Regions from separate parts of the Shimia sp. MMG029 genome, predicted to be linked through region 2. Evidence: riboswitches for the same ligand, from Rfam matches in the RefSeq annotation. Region 2 holds a riboswitch; the other holds the start of a gene.
What was found. A riboswitch is a leader RNA that binds a small molecule or an ion and turns the genes downstream of it on or off. The one in region 2 is predicted to bind cobalamin.
Positions count from the first base shown of each region.

Region 1 (4,210 bases), on a different contig from region 2:
GGGTTCATGTCCACAGTCAGCGCCTTGCCGCAGGCCAGCGCCTGCAACGCTTGCGCCCGGCCGATCTCGCCGCCATCAGAGGTCACAGCCGCGTTGTTGGACATGTTCTGCGGCTTAAACGGTGCCACAGACAGACCCCGACGCGTCGCCGCCCGGCACAACCCCGCCACAAGCATCGACTTGCCAACGTTGGAGCCTGTGCCCTGAATCATAATCGCTTTGCCCATGGCTCAGCCCTGTTTTGGGAGGAAGGCCTCCACCGCCGCAGAGGCGATGACAAGCACGTTTCCGTCATCGGGATTTGTCACATTCATACCCCCAAAGACCGCTTTCACCTCCGCGCGCCCGCGTGGCAAACGCGCAACCAATGCGTCACAATCCACTTGCTCCGGGTCTTGGACGCCGACTGTCACCTGCACACGCATCTCTTTGGGATCTTTGCCTAAAGCGGCAAACATCGGGATCGAAGAATGGCGAATCGCATCCTCGATCGCACGGGCCGCAGCCTTGGTGTAATCCTGCCCGTATTGGTCGTTGCCCATGCCCATTTCGATGATGAAACGCTGCTCGCTCATGCCGCGACCTCCACATCCAAAGCCACCGAAATCGCCACATTGGACATCACCGTAGGGTTGCCCCCATCATTGCGCGGCACGTCCAGCCCGCCTTTGACCGGCACAACTGTGACCTGCCCATAAGGGAAGATCGCCGCAATCACCGCGGTGTCAATCTGCTCCGGTTGCTGCACCGCCACCTCAACGGTGATGATCATCTCTGATTTGTCCTTGCCGAACAACTCCGCCAGATTGATCGAATTGTGCCACAGCGCGTCTTTCACAGCCCGGCTCGCCGCCTCGGTGTAGTCCTGACGGCGCAGCGAAGAGCCCATGCCAAATTCGGTGAGAAGGCGTTTGATCGCCATCAGAACTCCACCCCCGCCTGCGCTTTGATGCCATCGCGGAACGGATGTTTCAGCAGGGTCATCTCCGTCACCAGATCGGCGGCCTCAATCAGCTCCGGCTTGGCATTGCGTCCAGTCAAAAGAACGTGAGTCATGTCCGGCTTTTCGCTCAGCAGAAAATCGACCACCTCGTCGATATCCAGATAGTCGTTGCGCAGCGCGATGTTGATTTCATCCAGCATCACAAAGCGATTTGCCGGATCACGGATCAGCTCTTTAGCAAGCTCCCAGCCCGCCTGCGCTTTGGCAATGTCACGCTCACGATCCTGCGTCTCCCAGGTAAACCCTTCCCCTGAAACGTGAAATTTCACCTCATCTTTGAAGTGCGTGCGCAGAAAATCTCTCTCTCCCGTCGCCCAGGTCCCCTTGATAAACTGCACCACGGCGACGGGCATGCCATGCGAAATACAGCGCATGATCATACCAAACCCAGACGAGCTCTTGCCCTTGCCCGGCCCGGTGTGGACCATGATGAGGCCCTTTTCCTCGGTCTTGGTGGCCATCATACGGTCCCGCGCTGCCTTGATTTTCGCCATCTTGGCCTTGTGGCGTTCGTTCTGATCCGTGTTTTCAGACATTCGTGCCTCTCCGTTCCCGCTTGACTTGGCCGCAATCATTGCCCATTCGAGGTGTCGTTGGTTCCTGCTCCCTCGGGGCAGGTGAAAAGGGAATGTGAAACGGGTCCGACGTCAAGGCCCAAAGCGCAGCCGCCCCCGCGACCGTGACCGGAGAGGTCCGCCACAGCCACTGGAGCGATCCGGGAAGGCAGGAGGGCCACCAGAGCGCAAGCTCTGAAATCTGCAAGCCGGGAGACCTGCCAGCGGAGAAGACATAAACCGGACGGGGTGTTTCGGTGTTGGGCTCTCTTTATGATGTCCCGTGTGCCCCCGTCCCTGCGAAGGGACCAAAACTGATGGCTGATGCATCCGCTCCAGTCGACCTGCTTGTCTGCACCACCTGCCGTGCAGGTCAGCCCACCGACATTGAAGGGCCACGCCCCGGCACCCAGCTGTTTGAAGCCCTCAGGGCGTCAGATTTGCCGGACAACGTGACTGTGAAAGGCGTGGCATGCTTTTCCAACTGCGACTCTGGCTGCTCGGTCACCATTCGTGGTGGCGATGAACGCTGGACCTACGTCTATGGCAATTTCACTGGCGCAGACGACGCGGAGCTGGTTGCCGAGGGCGTGACCAAATACGCCGAAACCGTCGATGGGCTGGTGCCTTGGCGTGAACGCTCGACCCACTTCCGCAAAAACTGCATTGCACGCATTCCCCCACTGGAGATCCCTGAATGAGCACTCTTGAAAAACTTCCCGTCACCGTCATCACCGGCTTTCTGGGATCCGGCAAAACAACGCTGGTGCGCAACCTCATGACAAAGCCGCAGGGCAAACGCCTCGCAGTAATCGTGAATGAATTTGGCGATGTTGGCGTGGATGGCGAGATCCTGAAATCCTGCGCAATTCCGGACTGCCCAGCGGAAAACATCATGGAGCTGGCGAATGGCTGCATCTGCTGCACCGTGGCCGATGATTTCATCCCCACGATCGAAGCCCTGATGAACCTTGAGACCCGCCCAGAGCACATCCTGATTGAAACCTCTGGCCTGGCCTTGCCAAAACCGCTGCTGAAGGCGTTTGACTGGCCCGATATCCGCTCCAAGATCACTGTGGACGGCGTGATCGCTCTGGCTGATGCGGAGGCTGTCGCCGATGGCCGCTTTGCAACTGATGTGGCTGCTGTGGATGCGCAGCGCGAAGCGGATGAAGGTCTGGATCACGAAACCCCTCTGTCTGAGGTGTTTCTCGATCAAATCAACTGCGCCGACATCGTGCTTTTGACAAAACCTGACCTCGCAGGCCCCGAGGGCGTTGCCAAGGCCAAAGAGATCGTCCTGTCAAAAGCACCCCGCGCCCTGCCGGTGGTTGAAGTGGCTGAAGGCGATGTAGACCCGCGTGTGATCCTTGGTCTGGAAGCCGCCGCAGAAGACGATCTGGAGGCCCGCCCTTCCCATCACGAAGATCATCATCACGCGCATGATCACGACGATCACCATCATGACGACGACCATCACCATGATCACCACCACGACCACAATCACGATGCTTTCAACAGCATTGTCGTGGATGTGCCTGAACAATCCGATCCTGCGGCTTTTGCTGCCAAGATTGAAAAAATGGCCAAAGATCTCAACATTCTGCGCGTCAAAGGCTACGCCGCGGTTGAAGGCAAACCGATGCGCCTTTTGGTGCAGGCGGTGGGCGCACGCGTGCGGCATCAGTTTGATCGCCCATGGAAGGCCGAAGAAGGCCGTCAGGGCCGGATGGTCGTGATTGCTGAACATCATGACGTAAATGTGGATGCGATCCACGCAGCTCTGGTAGACTAAACTGCCATGCATGTAGTCTTTCGCGAAAGCCATGGCCTTGATGAGGCCGAAACCCCGATGGATCTGGGCCAGTCCCCGGCCGATCTGGTGGTGCTGTCTTTTTCTGACAGCGACCTTGGGGCTTTCGCGGCAGGCTGGCACCGCAGCAATGGCGATCTGCCAACGCTGCGCCTTGCCAATCTGACAGCGTTGAAACACCCGCTGTCAGTCGACACCTATATTGACCAAACGCTGTCTGGCGCCAAAGCCATCCTTATCCGTCTGATTGGCGGCATTTCTTACTGGCAATACGGCATTCAACAGGTGCAGGCCCTTGCAGCGGAAAAGGACATCGCCCTAGCGGTGCTGCCCGCAGATGGCCGCCCTGACACACGATTGGATGAGGTGTCCACCCTCCCGGTGTCCACTCTGCACCGCCTGACGCATCTTTGCGACACCGGCGGCGCCATTGCCGCACAGGCCGCTTTGGCACAACTCGCCCTGTCTGCAGGGCTTTATGCCAAGCCGGTCATGGGCTCCAAAGCCCTGCCGGATCACGGCGGCTGGACGCCTGAGACGGGCCTATCTGATCCTCTTGCTGCGCGCGATCCTGCAAAACCACTGATTGCCCTGACCTTTTATCGTGCTTACGTCAGTTCCGCCGACACCGCGCCAATTGAGGCCATGTTTGAGGAGTTTCGCGCACGAGGTTTTGATGTGGTGGGCCTGTTTGCCCCTTCCCTCAAAGTGCCCGCATCGGCCGCATGGCTAGCCGAAACCCTGCGCACCCTTGCACCTGCCGCCATTGTGAATGCCACGTCGTTCTCCGGCAAAGGGGCCGATGGCACCTCGCCTTTGGACGCCACCGAAGCACCCGTT
Region 1 covers NZ_JAQJIM010000001.1:1,299,222-1,303,431, forward strand. The annotation lists gene PJL69_RS06205 (cobyric acid synthase) at 1-227, opposite strand, end outside; gene PJL69_RS06210 (Lin0512 family protein) at 231-575, opposite strand; gene PJL69_RS06215 (Lin0512 family protein) at 572-922, opposite strand; gene cobO (cob(I)yrinic acid a,c-diamide adenosyltransferase) at 922-1,539, opposite strand; cobalamin riboswitch at 1,581-1,797, shown strand; gene PJL69_RS06225 (DUF1636 domain-containing protein) at 1,875-2,258, shown strand; gene cobW (cobalamin biosynthesis protein CobW) at 2,255-3,352, shown strand; gene cobN (cobaltochelatase subunit CobN) at 3,359-4,210, shown strand, end outside.
Region 1: it holds a riboswitch for cobalamin, as region 2 does, so the genes downstream of both, PJL69_RS06225 (DUF1636 domain-containing protein) here and PJL69_RS17335 (aromatic ring-hydroxylating oxygenase subunit alpha) in region 2, are expected to answer to the same signal.

Region 2 (4,210 bases):
CCACAGCTGTTGATCGTCGACACAAATGCGTTTTGCTCCGGGTCGAGCGCGGTATCCGCGAGCAAATCTCCGGTGCCAATAATTCCGTTCAAAGGCGTTCTGATTTCATGGCTCATCACCGCCAGAAATTCGGTTTTGGCGCGGTCTGCCGCTTCGGCCCGCTCCTCTGCCTTTTTCATCACCGACACGTCGGTTTCGCTGACCAGCAGCACAACACCACCGTCCACCGCATCGATGCGCTTCTGAACGATGATTTCATGCCAACGTTCCCCGCGTTCGGTTTTCACACGCGCAACGTTTCGGGAATCCTGCCCAACTGACAGAGAATTCTGGAGTTCGGTCGCGAGGTCGTTGTCTGTGAAACGAGCAAAAAACGGCTGTTTGGAGTCGTAAATTTCCCGCGCTGCGGGATTCTGATACAACACCTCTCCGCTGTCTCTATACAGAGAGATCGCAACAGGCGTGTGCAGCAGCGCCTCGGCACTGCGGATTGTGGTTGGTGTGCGCTGCGCATCGGTGACCGCTTCGCACATCATTGCGATACGCCCATCTGGCAAAGTGACCCCATGCAGAGACACGTTCATGTGCTGGGGCTTGCCCTCTGGATATAGGGTCCAGGTCTCATTCAGGGTCAGATCAGGATCTGCGAGGTCGATGCGATACTGGGCCAGGCGTGCGCGCACTGTCTCTGACATATCTGTGCTCAGATCGCGCGCGCTGAGCGTCTCTATGCTGTCGGCATTCCATATCCGCAGCGCAGCCGCATTGGCCCAGACGACGCGGAAGTGATCGAAATCATAAATCCACATGGCCGTCGCCAGTCGATCCGCCTGTTGCGCAACGATGATATCAAGATCTTGCCTATCCGCGTGTGCACATTCCATGACACGAAAACCTTCACTCATTTCGTCATTCAGGCAAACCGAACCCAACACACGCACTGCAGGACACGCAGTGAAAACCAAAGGCGCAACACTGGCCTTCTGCATAGGTTTTCCACAAAGCCAAACCGCCTGACACCTTTTGCGTCAGATCGGCGTTCTGCCCACCAATCAAGGGTACCGCTTGCGCCCTGCGAACAATTCACTGGCATTTCAACCAAGGAATGTGCGGACAAAGCAAGCCCCGCCTTGATACTTAAAACCACCCACAAACGCTACCTATCCAAAGAGGTTATACACCCCTGTCCGAAAGTCAGCATCCGTGCGCCTGAGCTTACCTACGGAACGAAAATAGCAGGTTAATTTTTGCATGAGCCTGCGCGATCTGGCTTTCTTTTTTGCCGAAGGATACCGATTGTGCAAAGGCTGGGCCCGCTGATTGGAGCGTTGGCCAATGGTCAGCTTAATTTGCAACTTTTGGCTGAAATGGAAATGTCTGATTTGTTTTCGAAAATGTCGTAAAGCTCTTAGCACGCCGAGATTTGTTCCCATACTCCAGAATTGTGAGGTGCCGCCCTGTCGCACAGAGAGGGTGGAGAATTGGGAAGCCGGTGAAATTCCGGCACTGCCCCCGCAACGGTAAAGAAGGAAAGGTTCGGCAAGCGACCACTGGGATCATCGTCCCGGGAAGGTGCCGACACCGGGTGAAAGCCGCTTCTGAGTCCGGAAACCAGCCTTGCATTATGTCAAACCGCGGGTGGCGGTGGGGGCTGTGTTGCAGGCGTGATCCGGTCACGGTTGCTGGGCTCTCCTTTGTCACTCGCTCAAGCAACGCCGCGGGGTGCGGCAGGAGAGCCAGAAGTGAAGAACATTCAAACCCTATTGGCCCATCGTCAGCCAGGGCGCGCCCTTGAGCAAGCCTTCTACAACGACGCTGACATATTCCAAACAGATCTGGAAACCATCCATTATCGCGAGTGGCTGTTTGCCATTCCCGCCTGTGAGCTGGAGAAATCCGGCAGCTATGTGACCTATAACGTTGGCACCTATCGTGTGATCATTGTGCGCGGCGCAGATGATCAGATCCGCGCATTTCACAACACCTGCCGCCATCGTGGCTCGGTGATTTGCAAGGCGGCCAAAGGCCATGCGCCCAAACTTGTGTGCCCCTACCATCAATGGACCTATGAACTTGATGGCTCTTTGCTGTGGGCACGGGATATGGGCCCGGAGTTTGATCCGAAACAACATGGGCTGAAAACCGTGCACTGCCGGGAGCTTGCCGGTCTGGTTTATATTTGTCTGGCGGAGGAAGCGCCGGATTTTGACACTTTTGCCAACACGGCGCGCCCCTATCTGGAGCCGCATGATCTGGGCAATGCCAAAGTGGCGTTTGAGAGCACGATTGTCGAAAACGGCAATTGGAAGCTGGTGTGGGAAAACAACCGAGAATGTTATCACTGCGGCGGCAACCACCCGTCCCTCTGCCGCACCTTTCCGGATGATCCGGCCATCACCGGGATCGAAGGCGGTGAAACACCGGCAGAGATGCAGGCCCACTTTGATCGCTGCGAGGCGGCTGGGCTGCCCTCCCAATTCTATCTGCACGACGACGGGCAATACCGATTGGCGCGGATGCCCCTGAAAGAAGGCGCAGAAAGCTACACTCTGGATGCCAAATCCGCCGTGCGCCGCTGGCTGGGACGTGCGCCATTTGCGGACGCGGGTGCCTTGCTGAAATTTCACTACCCCACCACATGGAACCACTTCCTTGCGGACCACTCAATTGTGTTCCGTGTGACCCCGGTGAGCCCGACGGAAACCGAAGTCACCACAAAATGGCTGGTCAACAAAGACGCGGTGGAAGGCGTGGACTATGATCTGAAGCGCCTGACCGAAGTCTGGATGGCCACCAATGATGAGGACCGGCAGGTGGTTGAGGACAACCAGCAGGGCATCAACAGCCCCGCCTATGTACCAGGCCCCTACTCACAAACCCAGGAATCCGGCGTGATCCAATTTGTCGAGTGGTATTGCGCGACATTGAGCAAGCGACTGGCCCCAGAAGCCGTAGCAGCGGAGTGATAGGATGAAAGATCTTCAGTCAGCACCCGCAACTTGGAATGACAGCGAGCCGCTGGAATGCGTGACAGTTGTGCCCGAAGTGCCCAACACCGCCAGTTTTTCGTTCCGGGCCCCGTCAGGTGCGCTGTTCGCTTATGAGCCGGGACAGTTTCTGACACTTGAAATCCCCGCACCCGGCCAGCCGGGGGGCGTGGTGCATCGCACCTACACAATTTCTTCGTCCCCGTCGCGCCCCCGTTCGATCACCATCACTGCCAAGGCGCAGGAGGACAGCATCGGCACACGCTGGATGCTGGACAATCTGCGCCCGGGCACGCGGATCAAGGCGATTGGCCCCGCCGGACTGTTCACCAACGCCCAAAGCCGCGCCAAGAAATATCTGTTTATCTCCGCAGGCTCCGGCATCACACCGATGATGTCTATGACCACCTGCATGTGGGATGAAGGGCAAGAGCTTGACGCGGTCTTCATCAACTGCGCCAAACGCCCCTCAGAGATCATCTTCCGCCAACGGCTCGAACAGATGGCCAGCCGCACCCCCGGACTGGATCTGAAGTTTGTCGTCGAAGAGGCAGACCCCTACGCGCCCTGGACCGGCTATCTGGGCCAGTTCAACCAGCTGATGCTGGGCCTGATGGCGCCGGATTATCTGGAGCGGGAGGTCTATTGCTGTGGGCCGGAGCCGTTCATGACCGCGGTGCGCGAAGCGCTCGCCGGACTGGGCTTTGACATGGACAACTACCATCAGGAGAGCTTCGGCGCGCCGGTGGAAACCGAAGCCGAACAGCCCGCGCTGGATGACGTGGTGCCCGATGAGGACAGCAAGGCGGAAATCCATTTCGCCACCTCTGACGTCACCGCGAAAGTTGCCGAAACCGAAACCGTGCTCGCCGCTGCGCGCTCGGTCGGGCTCAACATCCCTTCAGGCTGCACCTTCGGCGTCTGCGGCACCTGCAAGGTCAAAAAGACCGAAGGCGAGGTGCATATGGTCCACAACGGCGGCATTTCGGACGACGACATCGAAGCCGGTTACATCCTCGCCTGCTGCTCCAACCCGATTGGAAAAGTGGCAGTAGAGGTCTGAGCCAGCGCAAAGATACAAAGAAAGGGGCCTATATCTAACTAGCTAGCCGATTTTGGATTGGCGCCAGCACTGGGCGCCAATTTTTTAATCAATAATCTTGTTCATCTCATCAAATAGATATGGAGCAACCGAAACATTTTTCTGCTTTTGAGCGGCAGTT
Region 2 covers NZ_JAQJIM010000008.1:168,487-172,696, reverse strand. The annotation lists gene PJL69_RS17340 (hybrid sensor histidine kinase/response regulator) at 1-905, opposite strand, end outside; cobalamin riboswitch at 1,431-1,634, shown strand; gene PJL69_RS17335 (aromatic ring-hydroxylating oxygenase subunit alpha) at 1,743-2,966, shown strand; gene PJL69_RS17330 (hybrid-cluster NAD(P)-dependent oxidoreductase) at 2,971-4,050, shown strand; gene PJL69_RS17325 (P63C domain-containing protein) at 4,135-4,210, opposite strand, start outside.